2 regions of the Lentzea sp. NPDC020367 genome follow, and region 2 is predicted to be linked to the other one. Evidence: riboswitches for the same ligand, from Rfam matches in the RefSeq annotation. Region 2 holds a riboswitch; the other holds the start of a gene.
What was found. A riboswitch is a leader RNA that binds a small molecule or an ion and turns the genes downstream of it on or off. The one in region 2 is predicted to bind glycine.
Positions count from the first base shown of each region.

Region 1: it holds a riboswitch for glycine, as region 2 does, so the genes downstream of both, gcvT (glycine cleavage system aminomethyltransferase GcvT) here and gcvP (aminomethyl-transferring glycine dehydrogenase) in region 2, are expected to answer to the same signal.

Region 1 is NZ_JBIRVV010000003.1:130,309-133,730, forward strand. Features, by position in the region: gene glyA (serine hydroxymethyltransferase) at 1-132, opposite strand, end outside; gene gcvT (glycine cleavage system aminomethyltransferase GcvT) at 146-1,240, opposite strand; glycine riboswitch at 1,337-1,428, opposite strand; glycine riboswitch at 1,429-1,519, opposite strand; gene ACH413_RS12920 (DUF3817 domain-containing protein) at 1,565-1,867, opposite strand; gene ACH413_RS12925 (hypothetical protein) at 1,882-2,250, opposite strand; gene ACH413_RS12930 (transcriptional regulator) at 2,423-2,914, opposite strand; gene ACH413_RS12935 (hypothetical protein) at 3,079-3,258, opposite strand.
Region 2 is NZ_JBIRVV010000006.1:122,871-126,292, forward strand. Features, by position in the region: gene ACH413_RS25705 (MerR family transcriptional regulator) at 1-367, shown strand, start outside; gene ACH413_RS25710 (Clp protease N-terminal domain-containing protein) at 455-1,426, shown strand; glycine riboswitch at 1,483-1,578, shown strand; glycine riboswitch at 1,582-1,688, shown strand; gene gcvP (aminomethyl-transferring glycine dehydrogenase) at 1,737-3,422, shown strand, end outside.

The DNA of each region.
Region 1 (3,422 bases), on a different contig from region 2:
CACCGACACGGGCGTGAAGTTCTCCGAGGCGATCATCTCGAGAGTGCCCTGCTGGCGCGCCAACTCGGCCGCAACGGCTTCGGCGACCTCGGGGTCGTACTCCGCGAGGGAAGCGTTGAACTGGTCGGACATCTGGAGAATCTCCCTACTTGGCGCGCTTGTAGAACGGAAGTGCGACGACCTCGACCGGCTGCTTCTTGCCGCGGACGTCGACCAGCAGTGGGGTGCCGGGCTCGGCACTGGCCCGTGACACGTAGGCCATGGCGACGGAGTAGCCGAGGGTCGGGGACAGCGCGCCCGACGTCACCTCGCCCACGACCTCGTCGCCGTTGAGCACCGCGTAACCGTGGCGCGGGGCACGGCGTTCGGGCGTCTTCAGTCCGACCAGGACCGAGTCCACCCCGGACTCGGCGACCTTGGCCAGCGCGTCGCGGCCCACGAAGTCGCCGGGCTTGTCGAGCTTCACGACACGGCCCAGGTTCGCGTTGTACGGCGTCAGCGACGTCGTGAGCTCGTTGCCGTACAAGGGCATTCCGGCTTCGAGGCGCAACGTGTCGCGGCAGCCGAGACCGCACGGCTTGAGCTCGTGCGCCTCGCCCGCGGACAGCAGCGCGGCCCAGACGGCCGGCGCGTCGGCGGGTGCGACGAAGAGCTCGAAGCCCTCCTCGCCCGTGTAACCCGTGCGCGCGAGCAACGCGTCGACTCCGGCCACGGTGGAAGGGTACGAGGCGTAGTACTTGACTGACGCCAGGTCCGTCTCGGTCAGGCCGGAGAGGATCTCAACGGACTTCGGGCCCTGGATCGCGATCAACGCGTAGTCGGTCGACTTGTCGGTGACGACGGTGTCGAACCCGGCTGCGCGCTCGACCAGGGCCTCAGCCACGACGGCGGCGTTGGAGGCGTTCGCGACGACCATGAACTCCTGGTCGCCCAGGCGGTACACGATCAGGTCGTCGAGCACGCCGCCGTCGGCCTGGGTGATCATCGTGTAGCGGGCCTTGCCGACGGCCAGCGCGGAGATGTGCCCGACCAGCGCGTAGTCGAGGGCCTCGCCCGCCTGCGGTCCGGTCAGGACGATCTCACCCATGTGCGTGAGGTCGAACAGGCCAGCGGTGGTGCGCACGGCGTGGTGCTCGGCGAGTTCGGACGAGTAGCGCAGCGGCATCCGCCAGCCCGCGAAGTCGGTGAACATCGCGCCGAGCTGCTCGTGCTCGGCGTTCAGAGGCGTGAGGCGGGACATCAGAACGCTCCTCCAGGGTGCGCCGAAGAGCCGGACGCGGCCGGCTGAGGCATCAGAAGAATGACACGATCCATCGGAGACTCCTCACTAGAGCGAGCCTCCCCCTCTGTCATGAGCCTGAGAGCTTCACCACCGAAGTGGCTTGCACCGTGGGCGAGGCTGCCGAGCAGCCTGCTTTCCAGAGTTGCCTTCGTCGCGCGGTACCTGTGCCTGAGAGATTCCGGGGAGGGATTGCTCCTTCGGCGCCCCTGCTGGAGGGGTCTCTTCCGCGCGACATCGACGGCCGTGTTCAGTTGGTAGCCCCAGACGCTAGCAGGCCAAACGTCACAGCGGCACGCCCTGCGCCGTCTTCTCGACCACCTTGCGCTCCGCCCAGAAGGACAGGAACGGGACCGTGCCGGCGAGCAGCACCAGCAGGGTGCCCTTGATCGACCAGCGCAGCTTCAGCGCCAGGTCGACGGAAATCACCAGGTAGATGGCGTAGAGGAAGCCGTGGATCGGGCCGACGACCTTCATCGCGCCGCCCATGTCCGCGGCGTACTTGAGCACCATGGCCACGACCAGGAGCAGCAGGAAGACTCCGACCACGTAAGCCATGACCCTGAACCGGGTCAACGCACCCTTCATCTGCCCGCCTTCGCTCAACGACCGTCCCGCGCGTTGAGGTTCGCGAGCATGCGGTTGTAGGCCGCGAGCTCCGCGTCTTCTTCGTCGTCGAACTGCTCGACAGGCGCGGGTTTGACGGCGACAACGGTAGCCATCGGCTCCAGAGCAGGCGCAACCGGATCCTCGTCACGGCGCTGACGTGCCAGCCGACGGAACCGCCACACCATGAAGAGAGGGAAGAGGCCGAAGAGCGGCCACTGGAGCACGTACCCGAGGTTCTGGAACGTGCCGCTGGCGGACTCGAAGCGCTGCCACTGCCACCAGGCGAGTCCGCAACAGGCGACCAGCGCCGCCAGACAGGCGAACGCGATCAGCACACGTTGGGGAGTAAGGAGGCCGCGCACGACCTCCACACTACTTGGGTGGGTCTCCGGAAGGAGACCGCCCCGTGGGGTGTGAGGGCCTCGGCCCTCAGCGGAAAAACGGCGAACGAACGTTGGCGAGCGCGCCCCGCACGAGCGCGCGTGCCCGTTCAACGAATGGATACAGGGCTGCCGCCTCCGACAGCCCGGTCCACTACGCCACGCCGTCCCGGCGCTGCCTCTGCAGACGAGCAACGCACCAGGCCGCGGCGGAGCCACGACGAAGGTGCTGGAGAACCGTCATCGGTCCCAGGCGCCTCCCGAGATCGGCAGGAGACAGGCCGGCCGCGCGGTAGTCGAGCGCGCGCTGGTCCAACGGGCTGATGCCCGCGTCCCACCACTGCTCGGCCTCGGCGACGTCGCCCACCAGCTGCCAGTAGCTCGCCGCGGCGGCGAGCAGTGCCTCGGGTGCCTCCGGCGCCCGCTTGCGCATCGCGGCCACGTAGGCCGGATCCGCCGAGTCGACCTTGACCAAGCCACGCGACCCACTCCTGCCTCCCCGCTGCACGGGGATGCCTGGCGCCGAGGGGGGAGCCTCCGCGAGCCACGCGTTCTTGATCCGGTTCACCTCCTGCATCTCTGCGTCATCAGACCGTTCAGCCGCCCACTGCTGCAACAGCTCGTGGACCCCGGAGTCCTCGACCATATGTGCCTCCTCGTCGGTCGGGGATCGGCCATTGCAGCGGAAGGTATTCGGTAGGTCTGACAATCGCCAGACCCTGAATCCCCAGAACACCCGTTACCAGTGCGTGATTGGCCTCATTCCACCCATCCGGCTCAACGCAGACGGCCGAAGATCACCCAACGTCACTAGCTGAGCGGGGTGGCCGTGCCGAAGAGGCTCCTGATGAAGGTGATGATCGACTCCGCGCCCTGACGCAGCCAGCCGAGAACCTGCTGCACCGCCGAGGCGGACTGCTCGGGCTGGGTGATCAGGAGGAACAGCACCAGCGCGACGCCCGCCAGCACTAGCACCTTCTTGAGGTTCACAGGTACCTCTCCGTCCGTGTGGTTCACCGGTCAGGCGGCGGACCGCCCGTGTCACCCGTCATGGTCCCTCATTCACCCTTGCGATGAACAACGACCACGCCCAACTCGTCCCAGGATCTACCTGGGACGCACGCCTGCGTGACGGCCAATGTCACCCGAATGGC
Region 2 (3,422 bases):
CCAGAGGCTGTACTCCTTCAAGGACATCCTGGTGCTCAAGGTCGTGAAGCGGCTGCTGGACACCGGTGTCTCCCTGCAGAACATCAGGGTCGCGGTCGACCACCTGCGGCGCCGCGGCGTGCAGGACCTGGCGCGCATCACGCTGTTCTCCGACGGCACCACCGTCTACGAGTGCACCTCGCCGGAAGAGGTCGTCGATCTGCTGCAGGGCGGTCAGGGCGTGTTCGGCATCGCGGTCAGCGGTGCGATGCGCGAGATCTCCGGCACGATCCACGAGTTCCCGGCCGAACGTGCGGACGGCGTCGAGATCGCCCCGATGACCGAGGACGAGCTGACCCGCCGGCGTCGCGAGCGCGCCACCGGCTGACCGGTTTGGGAAACGTGGCCGACTGGCGCCGTGGGATGGCCGGTCGGCGGCAGCGACCAGACCGCATCGGTCCCTAGCGTTCCCCGCATGACGATCACCCCCTCCTACCAGGTCGTGAAGGTGCTGGAAGCGGCGGCGCAGCGCGCGCTTCGGCTGGAGTTCGGCTTCCTCGGCACCGAGAACCTGCTGATCTCGCTGATCGACACCATCGGACCCGGCCGCAAGCTCGGCGTGAAGTCGCTGCGGGCCCAGGCGATGGCGCGGGGGGCCGAGCACTGGGCCGACGACGACGGTGGCGTCGTTCCCGAGGCTCATCCGGACGTCACGGCGTTGCTGAACGTCGCCTGCGACCGCCTGGTCATCGAGACCGTGCCGCCCGTCAGCCGTGCGCTGGAGGAGTGTCTGCTCGCGGCGGCCGCCCGGGCCGGCGACGGCGTGCTGACCACGACCCACCTCTCCCTCGCGTTGCTGGAGCAGGGTTCCGGACGTGCCGCCGACCTGTTCGTGCTGCGCGGAGTGGACGTCGACGCGATGGCCGCCGCTGTGCGGGCGGATGCCGCGCGAACCCACGCGGAGGTCGAGGAAGCGCCCGCCGTGCGGTTGCTGCGCAAGGCGGGAGCGTTGGAGGGTGAGTCCGGCGGCGGGTACGTGCGCTGGCTGGTGCGGTGGGTCGCGCGCGGCCAGGGGCTGGGCGGGCCGGTGCTGACCGTCGTGCGCAACGAGGCCGGACGGCTGGCCGTGGCCGCGAGGCGAGAAGTGTCGTCTCGCGACCTGGTGGAGGCGGTGCTGGCGGTCGACCGCCAGTTGACGGTGGCAGGCAGGAGGCTGAAGCCGGAGTTCGAGTCGGGCGGGGCGGCGGCGTTGCGCGAGGCGGGGATCGACCTGGCCGCGTTGCCCGTCAGCGGCGGCAAGGTGGAGCGTGCGATGGAACGGGCGAAGCTCGTCGCCGCCCGGCGCGGAGACGCGGTCGTGGGCACCGCGCACCTGCTCGTGGCGCTGCGCGACGACCCGGCGGACCCCGTTGCGGAGGTGCTCGCCGGTCTTGGCACTGAGATGTAGGTCGCGTCCCTGGGGACTAGCGGGGCTGCCTGCGGGTATTCTTCTCGGGTAGTCGCTGAACTCAGGCGGGAGAGACCGGGTTTCGAGCCCGGCGCCGAAGGAGCAAGTCCCTCCCCGGGAACCTCTCAGGCATCCAGGACCGCCGAGCGAGACGCCTCTGGAAAGTGGATCACCAGGATTTTTCTGGGGATCCCGCCGACGGTGAAAGCCCATCCTTACCGGTGGGTGAACCTCTCAGGCGCCCTTCGGGGTACGGACAGAGCGGGGAGGGCACCAGGACACGTGTGCCCGCAGCCCCCGGAGGCGTTTGATGACGCAGGACCGCATTCCGCTCGCAGCTCTCGAGCACGGCACCCCGTTCGCCGACCGCCACGTCGGTCCGCGCCCCGCCGAACTCGCGCGCATCCTCGACGTCATCGGCGTCGGGTCGCTCGAGGAGCTGGCGCAGCACGCGGTGCCTTCGTCGATCCACGAGCGCGATCTCGTGCTGGACCTGCCCGACCCGGCCACCGAGACCGAGGCGCTGGCCGAACTGCGTGAGCTCGCCTCGCGGAACCGCCCGATGACGCAGATGATCGGCCTCGGCTACTACGACACCGTGACGCCGGGCGTGATCCTGCGCAACGTGCTCGAGTCGCCCGCCTGGTACACCGCGTACACGCCGTACCAGCCGGAGATCTCGCAGGGCCGTCTCGAGGCGCTGCTGAACTTCCAGACCATGGTCGGCGACCTGACCGGCCTGCCGACCGCGAACGCGTCCATGCTGGACGAGTCGACCGCCGCCGCCGAGGCGATGACGCTGGTGCGCCGCGCGGGCAAGTCCAAGTCGAACAAGTTCGTCATCGACGCCGACACGCTGCCGCAGACGCTGGCCGTCATCGAGACGCGCGCCGAGCCGCTGGGCATCGAGATCGTCGTCGCCGACCTGTCGCAGGGCATCGAGGGCCTGGGCCTCGGCGGCGACTTCTACGGCGTACTGCTGTCCTACCCCGGCGCCTCCGGTGTCGTGCGCGACCAGGCCGCGTTGATCGAGGAGATCCACGCCGCCGGTGCGCAGGCCGTCGTCGTCGCCGACCTGCTGGCGCTGACGCTGCTGCGCGCGCCGGGCGAGATCGGCGCGGACGTCGTCGTCGGCACCACGCAGCGCTTCGGCGTGCCCATCGGCTTCGGTGGCCCGCACGCCGGCTACATGGCCGTCCGGTCCGGCCTGGAGCGTCAGCTGCCCGGCCGTCTGGTCGGTGTCTCCGTCGACTCCGACGGCTCGCTGGCCTACCGCCTCGCGCTGCAGACGCGTGAGCAGCACATCCGCCGTGAGAAGGCCACGTCGAACATCTGCACCGCGCAGGTTCTTCTGGCCGTGATCGCGTCCATGTACGCCGTCTACCACGGTCCCGAGGGCCTGCGGTCGATCGCGACCCGCGTGCACCGCCTGGCCACCGTGCTCGCCACGGGCCTGTGCGAGGCCGGTCTCGACGTCGTGCACGGCGAGTTCTTCGACACCGTCCAGGTCCGCGTCGAGGGCCAGGCCGCCGCTGTCGTCGAGAAGGCGCGTGAGGCCGGCATCAACCTCCGCAAGGTCGACGACGACGTCGTGGCAATCGCTTGCGACGAGAAGACCACGCGCGCGCACATCGTCGCCGTGTGGAACGCCTTCGGTGTCACCGGGTCCGATGTGGACGCGATCGACGCCGACACCGCCGACGGCATCCCGGGCGACCTGCGCCGCACCTCGGACTACCTGACGCACCCGGTCTTCCACGCGCACCGCTCCGAGACCGCGCTGCTGCGCTACCTGCGCGCGCTGTCCGACAAGGACGTCGCGCTGGACCGCAGCATGATCCCGCTGGGCTCGTGCACGATGAAGCTGAACGCCACCGCGGAGATGGAGTCCATCACGTGGCCGGAGTTCTCGACGCTGCACCCGTTCGCGCCCGCCGAGGACGCCGCCGGTCTGCTGAAGATCGTGTCCGACCTGGAGGAGTGGCTCGCCGAGGTC